Regions from separate parts of the Nitrobacter vulgaris genome, predicted to be linked through region 3. Evidence: predicted binding sites of a transcription regulator. Region 3 holds the regulator's gene; each other region holds the start of a gene.
What was found. The regulator LexA, encoded in region 3, represses DNA repair genes until DNA is damaged. The targets are predictions, from matches to a motif close to TGTTCNNNNTGTGTTCNG.

Region 1 (4,678 bases), on a different contig from region 3:
TCGGGTACCACCTGCCACGACACGCCAAACCTGTCCTTGAGCCACCCACACTTAAGGGGCCCGCCGCCATCGGCGGTGAGCTTGTTCCAGTAGTAGTCAACCTCGTCCTGCGACTTACAGTCGATGCTGAACGAGACAGCTTCACTGAACTGGAAATGCGGGCCGCCGTTCAACGCGATGAACCGCCTTCCCTCGAGATCAAAGGCGACGGTCAGCACCGTTCCGGGCGGCTTAGAGCCGCCTTCGCCATAATAGGTCGTTTCGACGATCTTCGAATTGCTGAACACGGTGGTGTAAAATTTCGCTGCTTCCTCGGCCTGCGTATCGAACCAAAGGAACGGGGTGATGTTGGGCATCGTGGGCTCCATGATTGCGCGCCCCGGTTGATGCGAGGCAACCCGCCAGCAACCGTCGGGTTCCGCAAGGACGTGGCCCAAGGACGAGCGGCCCCGCCGCGATCGACATCACTAAGGGATTTTTATATCAGACATTTTTCCGCCTGGATTCGGCGACGTCCCGCCATTGTCGGCCATGCAAATCATCGTGACCGTCGGGGCATGGTGGTCCGGAATATCGGCGTGAGGCGCGCTTAAATCTTAAAAGAGGGGTCTTCGTGTGATCCCCGGTGATCAGACCTGATCGGCCTTCATCGCGACACGAAGCGCCTTGGGTATCGGCTTCGCCCGCCCTTCGGATATGAACGCCACCTTCACCCTCGCGTCCAGCAGCAGCACGTCGCCACACCGGACCTCCTGATGCAAAGTGATCGAGGCGCCGCGGACCTCCAGTGGCCGCGTCACGATGTCGAGTACGTCGTCCATCCGCGCGGGCTTCAGAAACTCGAGCTGCATCGCGCGCACCACGAAGGCAAAACCGGGCGCCTCGCTTTCGGCCTCCGCGAACAGCGCGCGCTGGTCGGCGCCGAGCAGCCGCAGATAGTTGCTACGTCCACGCTCCATGAAGCGCAGATAATTAGCGTGATAGACGAGGCCGGTAAAATCCGTGTCCTCATAATAGACGCGGACTTGCATGTGATGCCTGCCGTCGCGAATCTCGCCGTCGAGATGGCGGGTCTGCGGCGACGCATTCATTGATCTTCCTCCTCCCCGCCGAACAAGCCGAACTGCGCCGGATCGCGCGTGGGCTCAGTCAGGCCGAGATGACGGAACGCGTGTGACGTGAGCAGCCGTCCGCGCGGCGTGCGCTGCAGGTAGCCGCACTGGATCAGGAACGGCTCGATGATGTCCTCGATGGCGTCGCGCGGCTCCGACAGCGCCGCCGCCATGGTCTCCACCCCCACAGGTCCGCCACCATAGTTCAGCGCGATGGTCGTGAGATAGCGGCGGTCCATCGCATCGAGGCCGGCCGCATCGACTTCGAGCGCGCCGAGCGCATGATCGGCGATTTTCCGGTCGATCGACGCCGCATCGGCGGCGGACGCGAAATCGCGCACCCGGCGCAGCAGGCGGCCGGCGATGCGCGGGGTGCCGCGGGCGCGGCGGGCGATCTCGTTGGCGCCGTCCGCCGTCATGCTGACATTGAGAACACGGGCGCCACGGCTGACGATCCTCTCCAGCTCATCGACGGTGTAGAAATTCAATCGCACCGGAATCCCGAAGCGGTCGCGCAGCGGATTGGTCAAGAGGCCCGCGCGCGTCGTTGCGCCGACCAGCGTAAACTTCGCCAACTCGATCTTGACCGAGCGGGCCGCCGGTCCCTCGCCGATGATGAGATCGAGCTGAAAATCCTCCATCGCCGGATAGAGCACCTCCTCCACCGCCGGCGAGAGGCGATGAATTTCATCAATGAACAACACGTCGCGCTCTTCGAGGTTAGTCAGAAGTGCCGCAAGATCACCGGCCTTGGCGATCACGGGACCGGAGGTTGCGCGAAAGCCGACGCCGAGTTCGCGCGCGACGATCTGCGCCAGCGTGGTCTTGCCGAGGCCGGGCGGGCCGACGAACAGCACGTGATCGAGCGCCTCTTTTCGTTTACGGGCAGCATCGATGAAGATCTGCAGGTTGGCGCGCGCCTGCGCCTGGCCGACGAACTCGGACAGCTTCTGCGGCCGCAGCGCGGTGTCGCCGACATCGTCGGTGCGGCGTTCGGGCGTGACGATGCGGGAGGGCGTGGTCACTTCGACAGCTCCTTCAAGCCGAGCCGGATCAGTTGCGCGGTCTCCGCATTTTCGCCAGCGCCGCGCGAGGCGGCCGCGATCGCTGCGGTCGCCTGCGGTTGACCGTAACCGAGATTAACCAGTGCGGAGATCGCATCCCGCACCGGGCGCGGCGCATGCTGGTCATCGATGGCGCCCGCAAGATGGACCACCGCCGGATCGACATTTGCGAAGGACGGCGCCTTGTCCTTGAGCTCGGTGACGATGCGTTCAGCCACCTTTGGTCCGACGCCCGGCGTACGCGCCACCGCAGCCTTGTCCCGCAGGGCAATGGCGTTAGCGAGATCGGCCGGCGACAGCGTGCCCAGCACCGCGAGCGCCACCCTCGCACCGACGCCCTGCACCGTCTGCAACAGACGGAACCACTCGCGCTCGTGGTCAGTGCGAAATCCGAACAGCTTGATCTGGTCCTCGCGCACATACGTCTCGATCGACAACACCGCCGCCTCGCCCGGCGACGGCAGCGCCTGCAGCGTGCGCGAGGCGCAATGCACCTGATAGCCGACGCCGCCGACATCGAGGATCAGATAATCCTCGCTGTAGGAGTCGATGATACCTTTCAGCTTGCCGATCATGCGCCCGCCACCTTCATCCGCAGCGCCGCAGCGCCCCGGTGATGCGCGTGGGTAATGGCAATAGCGAGCGCGTCGGCGGCGTCCGCGCTCCTCGGATCGGCTTTCGGCAGCAGGATTTTCAGCATCGCCTGGATCTGGGTCTTGTCGGCATGGCCCGCGCCAACCACGGTCTTCTTTACCTGGTTGGGCGCGTATTCCGCCACCGCGATGCCGAACATCGCCGGCGCCAGCATCGCAACGCCCCGCGCCTGCCCGAGCTTCAGCGTCGCCACGCCATCCTTGTTGACGAAGGTCTGCTCGATCGCAGCCTCGGCGGGGCGGAATCGGTCGAGCACTGCGCCGAGCCCGGCATGGATCGCCAGCAGCCGGCTCGCCAGCGCCATGTGTTCGCGCGTCTCGACCGAGCCGCAGCCGACGAAGATCAGCCGATGGCCCTCGATGTCGAGCACGCCCCAGCCGGTGCGGCGGAGGCCCGGATCAATGCCCAGAATGCGAATCGGTGCGGAGGTCATGGCCCATGTTAGCGCAAAGCATCCCGCTGCGTCCCCCAAGCGGGCTCCGGCTCTATTCGTTTCAACGCATCGAACCTTGCCCGTTCCGGTAACGACAAAGCCGTATCCGTCGTCCGACCGATCTATCCATGTTCGGCTGAACATGGTCCGCTCGAGGACGGGATAGCCACGTCATAAGCGACGGCAGATCCGTCTCCGAGACCGGACCGAAGAGGAATTTCAAGCGTTATGCGGATAGCAATTGCCGTTTTCTTCATGATGACGATCGTCAGCACCGCTGTTTCGGCCGATTCGCCAACCGCCGCGCAAAACCGGTTCACGTCCATTGCCAACAAGGACTGCACTTTCGCTCCGATCGGCGACGAGCCGGGCGACGAGGAAGACCAGCTCAAGACATGTCCCGGCGCCGGTGGCGCGCAGGTGCTGGTCAACGCCCTGGGAACCCGTCTGCGGATAGGCTTTCGCTGGCCAAAGGGGGCTCACCCGCAAACGATCATCTGGGCGGTGGAAGCATGGTCCGCCGGATTGACCGTCGACTGGCGCGGATCTGGCAAGGGCAAGGAGTTCGAGCCTTATGCCGCGATCGTCAGGATGAAACTTCAGAAACAGGATTTGCCGGTTGCGGGCAACCAGGTACTCGCCGTGATCCGGATCACACATGATACCGCCTGCGTCATGGGCGCTGTTGACACCGGAGCGAACCCGAATGCCAATGAAGCTGCGCATGCACTCGCCGATGCAGCGGCATCGTTCGCATGTGGCAAGGACAAGCCGACGATCGGCGGAATGAGAACCAAGGCCGCGGAAGAGATTGTGCGGGGCATCGCCGAATGATGAACCGGCAGATCAAGCCAACAGGCCGGCAAGCGTAAGCCGCCGGTGCTGGAGCACGGACGGAAAGAGTATTCGCCAAGAGAATTGAGGCGCTCAGTCAGGTCACGAGTTGACCTTCAACCGCATTCTGCCGGGGTTTTCACCACGATGAGCATACTGTTCAGAATCGTCCTTGCATCCGTCCTCACGAGCCCTGCGCTTGCACTCGCGCAAACGCCGAAAAAACCCGCCGCGTCTCCTGCCTTGGAGGCGGAATTCAATGCCTTTATCGTCAAGTTCCGAGCGGCTTTGAAAGCGAACGATCCGGCTGCCGTCGCCAGCATGACCAAGCTGCCTTTCATGGGTGACAAGGCGTACGCGGATGCCGCACAGTTTCGGGCGAAGGCCTATCCGGAACTGTTCCCCGCGAAAGATCGTGCGTGCATCCAGCGGAAGAAAGCGGAATACGGTCGAGATGGCGAGAACAACGACAACTACTTTGTCATCTGCGGCGAGAGCATTTTTACCTTCACCAGGACGCCAGCCGGATTCCTTCTGACGGAGGTTGGCGTAAATGATTAGGCATGCGCCCTCAGCGAACG
Region 2 (4,678 bases), on a different contig from region 3:
ATCCGCTTCAACGACCATCACAGTCAGGAATCGCTGCGTGCGCTGATCGAGGCGCGCGTCTCCGAGACCTCGGGCAATCGCATTGCGACCCGCATCGTGTGGGAGCCCTCGAATGCCGACGTGTTCCTGACCGAGCCCGGCCCCTTCACCAATCTCCTGGTCGCAGCCATTGAGGAGGTCACCGGCCGCAAACCGGAGCTCAGCACCGGCGGCGGCACCTCGGATGCGCGCTTTATCAAGGACTATTGCCCGGTGATCGAGTTTGGTTTGGTCGGGCAGACCATGCACCAGATCGACGAGCGTACGCCGGTGGCCGATCTCGAAAGGCTGACCCGTATCTACCGCGGCGTGCTGGATCGCTACTTCGCATGAACGACAAAATCCTCGTCCTCACCGCCATCGACGACGAACTCGACAAGGCGCGCGCGCCCGATGGCGTCCGGGTGATCTACACCGGCGTTGGCAAGATCAATGCCGCCAGCGCAACCACGCTGGCGCTGCTGACGATGCACCCGTCACTTGTCATCAATTACGGTACCGCGGGAAAGATCAATGAGACGCTCCAGGGTCTCGTGGAGGTCTCAAACGTCGTCCAGCGCGACATGATGGCGATGCCGCTGGCGCCGCGCGGACGCACGCCGTTCGCCCCGGAGCTTGATCTGTTGACTTCAGGCCAGGGCGGTGTCGTCTGCGGTACCGGCGACAGCTTTGTCACAAGCTCCGATCCGTGGCTGATCGAGAACAACATCGACATCGTCGACATGGAGCTGTTCGCGGTGGCGCAGGTGTGCCGGCGGCATGGCCTGCCGTGGCGTGCGTTCAAGTTCATCACCGACGACGCCAACGACCTCGCGCATCAGGACTGGACCGCCAATGTGAAGGATGGCGAGGGCCTGTTCTGGGATGCGCTGGAACGGATTCGCTCTTAGTAATCCACCCGCACAAGATACAATCCGTCGGGCGGCGCCACCGGCCCGCACGCTTCACGCCGCCGCGCGGCCAACGCGTTGGACAGGTCATCTGCGCTCCAGCGGCCATGCCCGACCCACACCAGTGATCCTACCATCGAGCGGACCTGGCTGTGCAGGTACGAGCGCGCCGACGTGATGATGTTGACGCTGTCGCCGTTTCTGACGACGTCGAGTTGATCGAGCGTTTTCTCCGGCGACTTCGCCTGACATTCAGTGTCGCGAAATGTCGTGAAATCGTGCTTTCCGATGAGCCGCTGTGCCGCCGTGTGCATCGCCTCCGCATCGAGCGGCCGCGGCACGCGCCAGACATGGCCGACATCGATGGCGAGGTTCGCGCGCCGATTGGCGATGCGATAGATGTAATGTCGTCGGCGTGCTGAGAAGCGCGCCTCGAAGCTGTCGGGCACGATCTCGGCTTCGAGCACGCCGATCGGATGTGGGCGCAGGTGCGCGTTGAGCCCGTCACGCAATCGATTCGGTACGAAGTGCTTCGCGATGTCGCAATGGGCAACCTGCGCCAGCGCATGGACGCCGGCATCGGTGCGGCCCGCGCCGTGCACGCGGACGCAATCACCGCAAATCGCCTTCACTGCCGCCTCCAGCGCGCCCTGTACCGAGGGACCGTTGTCCTGGTACTGCCAGCCGCAGAAGGGACCTCCGTCATATTCGATGGTCAGCTTGTAGCGGGGCATCAGACGAGCCGCAGCGGCGGCGTCAGCGGCGTGCCGTTCAGAAAGGCGCCGGCCTTCATCGGTGGCTTTCCCGCGCGCTGCAATTCAAGGATGCGGATCGCGCCTTCGCCGCAGGCGATCGTCAGGCGGTCGTCGAGGAGGCTCCCCGGCGATCCCGCGCCTTCCGCCAGCTCACAACGCAGGAGCTTGACGCGGACCGGCTCGCCATCCACCGGCATCTCGCACCAGGCGCCCGGAAACGGCGACAGGCCATGAATATGGCGCAGCACGTCGCGCGCGGGTCTGTTCCAGTCGATGCGCGCCTCGGTCTTATCGATCTTGGCAGCGTAGGTGACGCCTTGTTCGCTCTGCTTCGTCAACTGCAGGCCGTCGCGCGACAGCGAGGCCATCGCACGCACCATTAGATCAGCCCCAAGCGGCGCCAGCGCGTCATGAAGATCCGACGCCGTCATCGCATCGGTGATGGTGATCCGCTCGGCCAGGGCCACGTCGCCGGTGTCGAGACCGGCATCCATCTTCATGACCATGACGCCGCTTTCGGCATCACCGGCCATGATGGCGCGGTTGATCGGTGCAGCACCGCGCCAGCGCGGTAGCAACGATGCGTGCAGATTGTAGCAGCCATATCGCGGCGCACCGAGGATCGCCTGCGGCAGGATCATGCCATAGGCGACGACGACCGCGGCATCGGGGGCGAACGATTGAAACTCAAGCAGCGCCTCCGGCGTCTTCAGCGTTTTTGGCGTCAGCACGGGGAGACCGAGGCGCTGCGCTTCCCGCGCCACCGGGCTCGGCTGCAGCTTCATGCCACGGCCGGCGGGCCTCGCCTCGCGGCTGTATACGGCCGCGATCTCGTGGCCGTGGGCCACGAGTTGCAGCAGCGTCGGCACCGCAAATTCGGGCGTGCCCATGAAAATCAGGCGAAGCGGCATCTGATTAATTTCTGCGCGGCAAAAAAACCGCTTTATCTCGCGGCGAGCTTCGCGGCCTTGGTGAATTTTTTCATCACACGGTCGCGTTTCAGTTTCGAGAGGTAATCGACAAACAGCACGCCATTGAGATGGTCGATCTCATGCTGGATGCAGGTGGCGAAAAGACCCTCGGCATCCTCCTCGTGAACCTTGCCGTCAAGATCGGTGAAGCGAATCCGCACGCGCGCCGGCCGCTCGACCTCCTCGTAATATTCGGGGATCGACAGGCAGCCTTCTTCATAGACCGACAGCTCCTCCGAAGCCGAGAGGATTTCCGGATTGATGAAAACACGCGGCCGCGGTTTCGTCTCTCCTTCTTCGTCGCGTTTGGCGAGGTCCATGGTGACGATGCGGACAGGCTGCGCGATCTGGATGCCGGCGAGCCCGATGCCGGGCGCGTCGTACATGGTCTCGAACATGTCGTCGGCAAGCTTGCGGATCTCCGGCGTGACCTTTTCGATCGGCCTTGACACGAGGCGCAACTGCTTGTCCGGCACAATGATGATTTCGCGAATGGCCATGCCGGCGATGTAATCCCCGAGTCTGTCCGGGTCAATCCGCGAGCTGCATTGACCGTCCGGCCGTCATGAGCAGGCACATTGAGCTTTCGTTAACTCCGTGTGTTCGCTCTTCGTTCGCGAACATGGCCGAATCGGCTACGATGGGCGGATGAGCGACATTCTTTTCATGCTGGGCGATGTGCCGGTGCGGACCGGCGCCGTGCTGATCGCGTTTGGCGCGCTGGCGCTGGCATTGTTGCTGAGCATTGCGATCGTGATCGCGCGCTCGGGACGCCGGGGAACCGAAATGGCGACCGCGCAAGCAAGTCGCGCGGATGAACTCGAGGAGCGTCTCATCGACATGATGCGTACGCAGGCCGAGGCCACCGGCCGCGTCGACGCCATGGGCAAGGCGCTCGCAGGGCGACAGGCGGAGATGGCGCGGGCAGTCAGCGATCGGCTGGACGCGGTCACCCACCGGGTCGGCCAGTCGATGGAGCAGACCACACGCAACACCATGGACAGTCTGCGGGTGCTGCACGAACGGCTCGGAATTATCGACAACGCACACCAGAACCTAACCGAACTGACGACGCAGGTGACGACGCTGCGCGATGTGCTCGCCAACAAGCAGTCGCGCGGCGCGTTCGGGCAGGCGCGAATGGAGGCGATCGTGCAGGACGGAATGCCGAAGGGCTCGTTCGCCTTTCAGCACACGCTGCCAAACGGCAAGCGGCCGGATTGCGTAATCTTCCTCCCCGATCAGCGCCCGCTTTGCATCGATGCGAAATTTCCACTTGAGGCGATGACGGCGCTGCGCGACGCCCGAACCGACGACGAAAGGAAACTCGGAACTCAGCGGCTGCGCGCCGACGTTATGCGGCACGTCACCGACATCGCCGGAAAATATCTGATCCCGGGCGAGACCCAGGACACCGCGCTGATGTTCGTGCCATCGGAATCGGTCTATGCCGAGATTTACGACAGCTTCGACGATGTGATCCAGAAGGCCTATCGCGCCCGGATCGTGCTGGTATCGCCGTCACTCTTGATGCTGGCGATTCAGGTGATGCAACAGCTTCTCAAGGACGCGCGGATGCGCGATGCCGCGGATCAGGTACGGATCGAGGTCATGAACATGATGGGTGACGTCGAGCGCCTGCGCGACCGGGTCAACAGGCTCGGCAGCCATTTCGATCAGGTCAGCGAAGATGTGAGGCAGGTCCTGATCTCGGCCGGCAAGATCGGCAAACGGGCTATGAGGATCGAGGAACTCGATTTCAGCAAAGACGGGGCGGCTGAGGAGACGCCACGGATCGTCGAGCCCGTCGAACCGACGGTGTTTTCGCCGCAGTTCGCCCGCAAGATCCAGGCGGGTGAGTAAGAGGAGGGCGAAACTGGCCGAATCTGCTAGCACTGCGGCATGACCGCTCCGGACGTCGCCCCAACCGTATCCGAGGCTGCCTCCCGTGCGTCTTGGCGCGAGAGCATGGCGGTCTATCTGCAACCGCGCGTCCTCATTGTCATGATGCTCGGCTTCTCGT
Region 3 (4,678 bases):
CCATGTCTGGCCAGCCAGCGATGCGACCTGTCCCCGCGGAAAAGCAGCCAGCGCGGTGCGGCGGATCAACGACGCCAACGCGATGGACGTGCCGGCAGGATTCTCCGGATTCCACGTGCGTTGGATAGCCGCAAGCTCGGTAAGCGCCGCTCGACGATAGCGGTTGCGATACCACCAATAGGTCAGCCGCCACAGACCAAAGAGAAGGCCGGCCGTGGCAACGGCCAGCGCAATCCGCAGCGGCCATGTCTGGGGCCAAAGACTGATCGCCGGCGGCAATGGAATGTCGATCAGGCCGGCGACTGGATCGGGTTGTGGAGAACTAGCCAAGGCTGCCCGGCCTCGCGAAGACGCGCGCGGTGAAGTCCAGTTTCGAACACCTGTCCTCAGATTCTTTTCTTTGCTTTCCAGAACGACATCTAAATTCTACAAAAGAGGCAAGTCGAAACTTAAAAAAGCAATCAGCCGTTTTGCTATCGATATGTAGCTTTATCCCGTTTCCAGATTTTAAAATCTTCACAAAGTGCTGAAACTATACGTTAAAATCTGGTCTTGAAAAAATAGCCTCTCCCCTCGTGAGAGAGGGAAGAACCAGCTCAGGATTTGATTGACATGGCAGACAAGAAAAACAAGACCGCCGGGAAACACAAACTCGCCCTCACCCACATCGACGTCAAAGGCGAGGCGCGGATGGTCGATGTCTCGGCAAAGCCCGCAACCGAGCGCGTTGCTGTCGCCGAGGGCCAGGTCGTCATGACCAGGGCGACGCTCGACTTGATTGAAAGCGGCAACGCCAAGAAGGGCGACGTGCTCGGCACTGCGCGCATTGCGGGCATCATGGCCGCCAAGCGCACTTCGGATTTAATCCCACTCTGCCATCCACTGGCGCTGTCGAAAGTCACGCTCGACATCGAGGCCGACAGGAGAATTCCGGGCTGCCGCGTCCGCGCAAGCGTCAAAGTCTCCGGCCCGACCGGAGTAGAGATGGAAGCCCTCACGGCGGTATCCGTCGCCTGCCTGACGATCTACGACATGATCAAGGCCGTGGAACGCGGCGTCCGGATCGAGGGCATTCACCTCGTCGAGAAAAAGGGCGGCAAGTCCGGCCACTATCTTGTGACGGATACCGCCTCAGAACCATAGCCGCCGCGCGAATGCGTCGTTAAGCGGCATTTTGGCTCTTAGTACCGTTGTATGCGAGCCGCGAGTTCGGTAGATGTTTGACGCGCCCGCCAGGCGCATCGCGCCTAGCGCGTATTCCGCAAAAATGGATACCGGTTTTGCGATCAGAATACGCGCAAGCTATTGATTGAGGGGATTTTCTTACGGCTGATCGCACGGCCGGAAAATGCTCTAGGAGAATGGTCATGCCCCTGATGACGGTCGCCGACGCCCTTGCGGCTGTTCTTGCCGGAGTCGAACCGCTCCCGGAGGAACCCGTGGCTCTCGAAGCCGCGCATCGCCGGGTGTTGGCGCGCGATCTCCCCTCGCGCCGGACTCAGCCGCCGGTCGCAATGTCGGCGATGGACGGCTATGCGGTGCGCGCAGCGGACATCGCGACAATTCCAGCGCGGCTACAGGTGATCGGTGAGATCGCTGCGGGACGGCCGCTCGAGCGCGCGCTGCAAACCGGCGAGGCCTTACGGATTTTCACCGGCGGCGTAGTGCCGGACAGCGCCGATACAGTCGTGATCCAGGAAGACACCGAACGCGACGGCAACCACGTCATCGTCAAGGAAGCCACTGCTCCCGGAAAGAACATTCGTCCTGCCGGCGTGGATTTTCGTGAGGGCGACGTCCTGATCCGGGCCAGCAGCCATCTCACCGACCGCCATCTTTCCCTTGCTGCCGGCATGAACTATCCGGACCTGCCGGTGCATCGCCGTCCCACAATAGCGATGCTCGCCACGGGTGACGAACTGGTTTTGCCGGGCGCGACGCCCGGTCCGGGCCAGATCATCTTGTCCAACGGCTACGCGCTTCGCGCACTCGCCCGAGGCGAAGGCGCCGAGGCGATCGACCTCGGTATCGCCGCCGACACAATGGACGCCACAACCGCCGCGATCCGCCGCGCCCGCGAGAGCGGCGCCGACATTCTGGTTACGACCGGCGGCGCGTCGGTCGGCGACCATGACTTCGTCAAGCGTGCACTGGAGGCGGAAGGCGTGGAGATTGCGTTCTGGCGGATCGCACTGCGGCCGGGCAAGCCGATGATGCACGGACGTCTAGGCCCGATGCGGGTGATCGGCCTCCCCGGCAATCCCGTCTCGTCCTACATCTGCGCGTTTCTGTTCATGGTGCCGCTGATTCGCGCGCTATCGGGGCGTGAAGATGTGCACCACTGCATTGAACCGGCGCTGCTCGGCAGCGATGTTAGCGCCAATCAAGCCAGGCAGGATTATCTGCGCGCCCGACTCACACCCTCGACGGACGGCTTGCCGGTCGCGACGCCGATCGGGCATCAGGACAGCTCGCTGATGGGAAAACTCGCTGCGGCAGAGGCTCTCGTAATCCGCACGCCATTTGCGCCGGCTGCAAGCAAAGGCGAGCCCTGCGCCATCATTAAGCTTTCGCTGTCATAAAACGTCGCTTTGTTGACCTTAAATTAAAGGGTTGCGGAACACATATCGAACATATAGTGTATGTTCATGATTTGTTTCGAGGTTCGTGCCGCGGGGTTATAAGGGCTGCAGGCCCGATGTCCCCTAGTTGGCAAGAACCCATCAACCAGGGACTGGGTCGGGATGCTCACGCGCAAACAGTATGAACTCCTGCGTTTTATCAACGAACGGCTGAAAGAATCCGGCGTGCCGCCCTCGTTCGATGAAATGAAGGACGCGCTCGACCTGCGCTCGAAGTCCGGCATCCATCGCCTGATTACCGCGCTGGAAGAACGAGGATTCATCCGCCGTCTGCCCAACCGCGCCCGCGCCATCGAAGTCATCAAACTGCCCGAACTCGCCGCCAGCGGCGGCGGCGGCCGTCGCGGTTTCACACCGAGCGTCATCGAAGGCAATCTGGGCAAAGTCCGCCGCAGCAGCGGCGGCGCTGTCGTCGACGATGCGGAACGTCCGGTCGCCGTTCCGGTGATGGGACGGATTGCAGCCGGCACGCCGATCGAAGCGTTGCAGACCTGCAGCCACACCGTCAGCGTGCCGCCCGACATGCTTGGTACCGGCGAACACTACGCGCTTGAGGTACGCGGCGATTCCATGGTCGATGCCGGAATTCTCGATGGCGATCTTGCGTTGATCCAGCGGAACCAGACCGCTGATACCGGCGACATCGTCGTTGCCCTGATCGACGACGAGGAAGCGACGTTGAAACGCTTCCGCCGTCGCGGCGCTTCGATCGCGCTGGAGCCGGCGAACACGGCTTACGAAGTTCGCATACTTCCGCCCAATCGGGTCCAGATCCAGGGCAGACTGATCGGCATTTACCGCAAGTACTGATTTCATCAGGAGCGAAAGGCTCCAACCGTGGACGAGCCGTTCAATCGTCCGGCTGGAGATCCTCGGGCACCGGCGTGGCGTCGGCCGGGGGTTCCGGTTTTGATTGCAGCTGTGCCGACTGTTCATCGACGGCAGCGGATGACCAGGGACGATCGACGCCGACAGGACGTGCGGCATCAACAGCAAAGCCGGATCTTGAAGCACCAGATCTTGAAGCACTTGGGGTTCGCCACAAGGCAAGAGCGCCTTCACGCCGCAGCCTGTTTTGATCGATCACCTGCGCTGGGCACCCCTCCGGAGCCTGCCACGGCGTCACCATGAGCTCCGCCCGCGTACAATCATCCTGCATCGCCTCCGGACGCCGCGTAAGCGCGACAAGTCCACCTCCACTCACCTTGACCACGCAGCCCTCATCGTCGCATGAGACGCCTTCCGCCAGCGTAGGGTCGGCAGACCCACGCCCATCCCCGTCGGCGGCAAGCCATTCCCTGACCGTGAAAGAGTCCTTACTCGTACTGATGAGGCGCAGCCGGCCGTCCCCGCCCCTCACGGCGACATTGCGACCTTCCGCGGAGATCAGGATATCCGGCGGCGTCACCGCAAATGACCACACGATCGCCAGCGCGACCACAACCGCGCCGCTCCAGCGCAGCGGTGTTCTCAACAGTCCGAGCAGAATGATGCCCGCGGTCGCCGCGAGCAGCGGCCCCGTTCCAAAAGCAGCCGTATGACCGATGGCGCCCGGAAGCGCCGCTACCCATTGAGCCACAGCGACCATCCATTCGATGCCAAAGTCCATCAGCCGCCAGAACACGCCGTCGAAGCCAAACGGCATGGCCGCAAGTCCGAGAAGCCCGGCCGGCATCACCAGCGCCGAGATCACCGGCATCGCCAGCAGGTTCGCAACAATGCCGTATGGCGTCACCCGATGGAAATGGAACGCGACATACGGCGTGGTCGCGAGTCCGGCCACGAGTGACGCCAGCGCCAGCATGGCGATTTCGCGTCCACCCCACAGAGCGGCCCTCGCCGTCGGCGAGTGATCGGGGGTTGCAAGCATCTTCGGCATCCCGACCTGAACTAGCGCCACCAACCCGAGCGTCGCCGCGAACGACATTTGAAAGCTCGGGTGGATCAATGACTCCGGCGCAATCGCAAGCACGATCATCGCCGCCACCGCGAGTGTGCGAAACGTAATAGCGCGCCTGTCCACCATGATCGCGATC
Region 4 (4,678 bases), on a different contig from region 3:
AAGCGCCGAAACGCACCCCGTACTTGCGCAAGGACGAGCGCGACGGCTGATCGAGATCCTTTAGTTCCGCAGCGACCTTTTGCCGCTCCAGCACGCCGAGCGCCTCGATCAACTGGAAGGCAATGCCGCGTGCGATACCGGTGATATCCTCCGCTTTAGACAACTCGAACAGCGGCCCGAGAAGCTTCTCGATATGGGTTTTCAGCCATAGATCGAGCCTGGCTTGCACCGCCTCGCGCGGCGCTCCGGTCAGCCGTTCGTCGGAAATGATCCGCAGCCGCGGATGCAGCGCGTCGTCTGCAGCCACCAGTCGCGCCACCGCGTCTCCCGTCCAGCGAATGGTGCCATCCGAGGTCAGCACAAACTGGTCGTCCGCCGCCCCCGACAATTTCTCCGCGCGCGCCTCGATTTCGCCAGCTAGCGCCTTTTGCGCGATCGCCTGCAAGGCCTTGGCTTCGGAACCCGCCTCCGCCGCATCCGGCGCGAACGTAAATCCGTCGAGACGGCCGATCACATGGCCCTCAACGATCACCTCACCCGTCTTGCCGATTTCCGTATCCAACATCGTGTTTTCCCGCAGGCGGCGCATCAATACACTGGTCCGGCGGTCAACGAAACGCTCCGTAAGCCTTTGGTGCAGCGCATCGGACAATTTATTTTCGACCTCGCGCGAAATTGCCTGCCAGTGCCCGGGATCGGCCAGCCAGTCCGGGCGATTTGCCACGAAAGTCCAGGTCCGGATCTGCGCGATCCGTCCCGACAAGGTATCGATATCTCCGTCGGCACTATCGGCCTGCGCGACCTGGGCCGCGAACCAGTCGTCAGGAATCTTGCCTTCACGCATCAGAAAGCCAAACAGTGTCGTCACCAGTTCGGCGTGAGCCGCCGGCGCGATCTTGCGATAATCCGGAATTTGGCAAGCGTCCCACAGCCGCTCCACCGCGGCCGCGCTTTGCGCCATGGCGCGCACCTCGACGTCGCGCGCCGCGTGATCGAGCACCCGCAAATCTTCGGCGATCGGCGCGCGGGTCAGCGCCTCGTGCGAAGGAGTCAGCGCCAGCGAGACTTGCAATCCGCCGAGCGAAGAAAAATCGAGATCGGAATTGCGCCACTGCAGCGTTCTGACTGCCTCAAAAGTGTGGTTCTGCAGCGCGTCCACGAGTTCGGGCTCGAACGGCGCACAGCGCCCGGTGGTGCCGAAGGTGCCGTTGCGAGTGGCGCGGCCGGCGCGGCCAGCAATCTGCGCGAACTCAGCAGGCGTGAGCCGGCGAAACTGGTAGCCATCGTATTTACGGTCCGAAGCGAAGGCAACGTGATCGACGTCAAGATTGAGACCCATGCCGACCGCGTCGGTGGCGACCAGATAATCGACGTCACCGGATTGGAACATCGCAACCTGCGCATTACGGGTGCGCGGGCTAAGCGATCCCAACACCACCGCTGCCCCGCCGTGTTGGCGTCGGATCAGTTCGGCAATGGCGTAAACCTCGTTCGCCGAGAAGGCGACGATCGCAGTGCGGCGAGGCTGCCGGGTGATCTTGCGGTCGCCGGCGAATTCAAGCTGGGATAGCCGCGGGCGCGTGACGATACTCGCGCCAGGCAAAAGCCGCTCGACGATGGGGCGCATTGTGGCTGCGCCGAGCAGCAACGTCTCGTCGCGGCCACGCCGGCGTAGCAGGCGGTCGGTGAAAACATGGCCCCTTTCAAGGTCGGCCGCGATCTGGATTTCATCGATGGCGAGGAAAGACACGTCAAGATCTCGCGGCATCGCTTCGACGGTCGAGACCCAAAAGCGCGGGCGGGCCGGCTTGATCTTCTCCTCACCGGTGACCAGGGCGACGGAATCCGCCCCGGCGCGGTCGACAATCTTGTTGTAGATTTCGCGAGCGAGCAGTCGCAGCGGCAGGCCGATAATGCCGGAGGAATGCGCCAGCATCCGCTCGATGGCCAAGTGGGTCTTGCCAGTGTTGGTCGGACCGAGCACTGCCGTCACGGCCGCGCCGGGCGCGCGACCGTTGCCGGGCGGAGATATCGAAGATGAAGAGGCCATATTTTCCGAGGGCTTTTGCGGCGCTAGCGGAGCGGGAAGGCGAATGTCAAATCCAAAGCTCCACTGGAGGCTATTGGCCTGGCTCGATCGATCCCAACATTTGCGTAGGCACCCTGCTTGCAGGGGACGCAACCGCACCACGGGATCGGAGGTGTTTCACAATGCGACGCATGCCGAGCCGCAGCTTAAGCTTTGGAACGAGTCCGGAACGAATCGCGCCCGAATCGCTGACTCCTGATCTATCTGGCTTCGTTCACCGCAACATCTCGTGTTTGAATGGACCTATGGAAACTAGATCAAGTTCTGCGCCGCTTAACAAGAGCAGCAATTTCTCTTAGTTTATGAATCCATGGACGCATGAATTCAACAGCAGGAGTCAACAGGATTCTGTTGAAGCGAAACGACCTGTCGCCTGTCCCGCCCAGTGACAGCTCCTACCGGGTTTTAGCCGCCGTCTGTGGCGGCAGGGCAGTCGTATTGAACTCGGTCGCCTCCAGCTTGCCCGTGCCTAGCGGCGTTGGAATCGTCAGACGATAGGGTACGAGCACGCGTGTGCCGGCGATCGGCGCCAGCCAGATCTCCATGTTGCGCTCGGCGGCGAGATATTTGATCGCGAAGCGGTCCGGGACGTAGCCGGCGATCGGCGAGAAAAAGATCGCACAGACCACGACCGGGCCTTGATAGCCTTTTCCCGACTTCACGGTGTCCATGCGCTTGAAGTCGAGTCGCAGGTCGTAGCGCATGCGGCCGTCGAAGATCCCGGTCGAGGCATGACAGGCGCTGGGGCCGAGCGGGTCGGTAGTGCCGGGAGCCCGCAGCAGCGTTGCGCTCATTGGATCGAACACGCCGCGCTTATGCGCGTCGTTGACCGGAATGCGCTTGGGGTCGACCGGCGGGCTCGGCTCGATGACGAAATCCTTTACATTGCCGCCCGCCAGCGACATGCGAATGGTCTCGGATTTCTTGGAGGACGAGATGGTCGCAATATAGCTCGCGGGAATCAACGCGCCGTTGACGATGCGGCCCTGCGAGGAGCCCGTGCCGGTCCCGTGGGCAAGCGCCTTAAGAAGCCCCGTGGCGCCCCCGCTTGCCGCGGCCGAATACTGATCGTCGAGGATATCGACTGTCCAGGCGCCGGTGCCGACGAGAATCCCCGCCAAGGTGACGTCATAGCGAGCCTCGAGCTTGCCCTGCGCCGCCGCCGGCGCCGCCACCGTCAACATCGCGGCAAACATGGCAAGCGGCGCGCCGGCCAGTTGCCAAATTGAACAAAGAATCCATCGGAGCAACGTCGTCCGGCATAAGCTCACAACGGGTGGCCCTGCATGTCTCCGTCTGGTCCCGAATATTCTAACAGACTTGGCTTTCCCAAGCCTGCAGAATATCGCCGGTTGTAACGACCGTTGAATCCTCATCTAAGCAGAAGCCACCGAGGGAACCCAGCCCGGCACATCTGCGAACACGTGAAAAAACAGGGTCGGCTCGGGATTACCGCTTCGGGCCCTGACAAATCTCGGCCTCCTCTGCAACACCGTGGTCGATGGCCATCCGTCGATACGGATTGCGCCCTTTATATGATGCAGGGCACGATGCAGGCAACGCGCGCAGAAATCCGGCCGGAATAATGAGGGGGATGGGCGCAAATAAGCCGAGTTCGGTCCCGACGCCTTGACGCCCTGCTACTGTCCCCCTATACGTCCGGCGTTCCTAAAATGGACACGATTTCGAACCCCGAGCCCGCCTTGAAGGCAGATGCCGGGGACGACAGAGGATTTTCGTATGTCCCGGCGCTGCGAACTGACGGCCAAGGCTCCTTTGGTGGGCCACAGGGTCAGTCACTCCAACATCAAGACCAAGCGGCGCTTCCTGCCGAACCTGGTGAACGTCACCTTCGTGTCAGAAACTCTGGCCAGTTCGGTCCGGTTCCGGGTGTCAACCCATGCCCTGAGGAGCGTGGACCATCGCGGAGGTTTCGATGCCTTCCTGTTGAAGGCGAAGGACTCAGAGCTTTCACCGAAAGCGGTCGAAATCAAGCGCCAGATCCAAAAGAAGCAGACCGCCAAGGCGGACTGATAAAGTCGGGCTTGTTCGTTCGCTCGAACTCTCCGCCGCCACCGAGAATACGAAGGATCGGCCCCCCGCCGAAGCCGGTCTTTAACTTTTGGTAGTGCGTCAGACGCACGACCTTACTTGGCACTGCCACTGCATTGCAGCCGGGCGATCCCCCTTCGCGCGAAAGCTTGTGAATCTCAGTAAGGCATTGCGAATGTGATCGAGGCCGGCGTCGAGCGCCTGCGATCCGGCCGCCATCCAATCCACCCGGCCATCCAATTAGCGATTCGGTAACCGCCAATTGGGTGCGCTTCCGTGATTTTACTCATCCTTCAAGGGTCAGAAAATACAGTCCTGCCTCCGGATCGCGATTTTCGCGGCCATCGAATTCGTGGAGGCTTCCCATGAAGGGGGTAGTTTACAATCTGTTCGAAGAGGCCGTCGTCGAGAAATTTGGCGCCGATATCTGGGACGACCTGCTCGACGATGCCGGCGTAGCCGGCGCCTACACCTCGCTCGGCAATTATACCGACGACGAGATGATCGCACTGGTCGAAGCTGCGGCCGCCAAGCTGG

Region 1: a site for LexA is predicted at 3,382-3,399, ahead of ruvC (crossover junction endodeoxyribonuclease RuvC). Genes of this name have one in related genera too.
Region 2: a site for LexA is predicted at 3,256-3,273, ahead of GGQ85_RS08340 (DNA recombination protein RmuC). Genes of this name have one in related genera too.
Region 4: a site for LexA is predicted at 2,244-2,261, ahead of GGQ85_RS05840 (helicase-related protein). Genes of this name have one in related genera too.

The regions. Positions count from the first base shown of each region.
Region 1 covers NZ_JAVDPZ010000021.1:29,468-34,145, forward strand. The annotation lists gene GGQ85_RS13295 (VOC family protein) at 1-356, opposite strand, end outside; gene ybgC (tol-pal system-associated acyl-CoA thioesterase) at 630-1,091, opposite strand; gene ruvB (Holliday junction branch migration DNA helicase RuvB) at 1,088-2,137, opposite strand; gene ruvA (Holliday junction branch migration protein RuvA) at 2,134-2,751, opposite strand; gene ruvC (crossover junction endodeoxyribonuclease RuvC) at 2,748-3,263, opposite strand; gene GGQ85_RS13320 (hypothetical protein) at 3,492-4,097, shown strand; gene GGQ85_RS13325 (hypothetical protein) at 4,245-4,658, shown strand.
Region 2 covers NZ_JAVDPZ010000010.1:19,739-24,416, forward strand. The annotation lists gene dapE (succinyl-diaminopimelate desuccinylase) at 1-372, shown strand, start outside; gene GGQ85_RS08320 (phosphorylase family protein) at 369-929, shown strand; gene truA (tRNA pseudouridine(38-40) synthase TruA) at 926-1,663, opposite strand; gene fmt (methionyl-tRNA formyltransferase) at 1,663-2,595, opposite strand; gene def (peptide deformylase) at 2,628-3,155, opposite strand; gene GGQ85_RS08340 (DNA recombination protein RmuC) at 3,304-4,518, shown strand; gene GGQ85_RS08345 (AmpG family muropeptide MFS transporter) at 4,558-4,678, shown strand, end outside.
Region 3 covers NZ_JAVDPZ010000001.1:119,922-124,599, reverse strand. The annotation lists gene GGQ85_RS00590 (DUF4381 domain-containing protein) at 1-330, opposite strand, end outside; gene moaC (cyclic pyranopterin monophosphate synthase MoaC) at 613-1,143, shown strand; gene GGQ85_RS00580 (molybdopterin molybdotransferase MoeA) at 1,368-2,582, shown strand; gene lexA (transcriptional repressor LexA) at 2,745-3,452, shown strand; gene GGQ85_RS00570 (ComEC/Rec2 family competence protein) at 3,493-4,678, opposite strand, start outside.
Region 4 covers NZ_JAVDPZ010000006.1:156,551-161,228, reverse strand. The annotation lists gene GGQ85_RS05840 (helicase-related protein) at 1-2,050, opposite strand, end outside; gene GGQ85_RS05835 (DUF3108 domain-containing protein) at 2,485-3,285, opposite strand; gene rpmB (50S ribosomal protein L28) at 3,830-4,123, shown strand; gene GGQ85_RS05825 (heme NO-binding domain-containing protein) at 4,507-4,678, shown strand, end outside.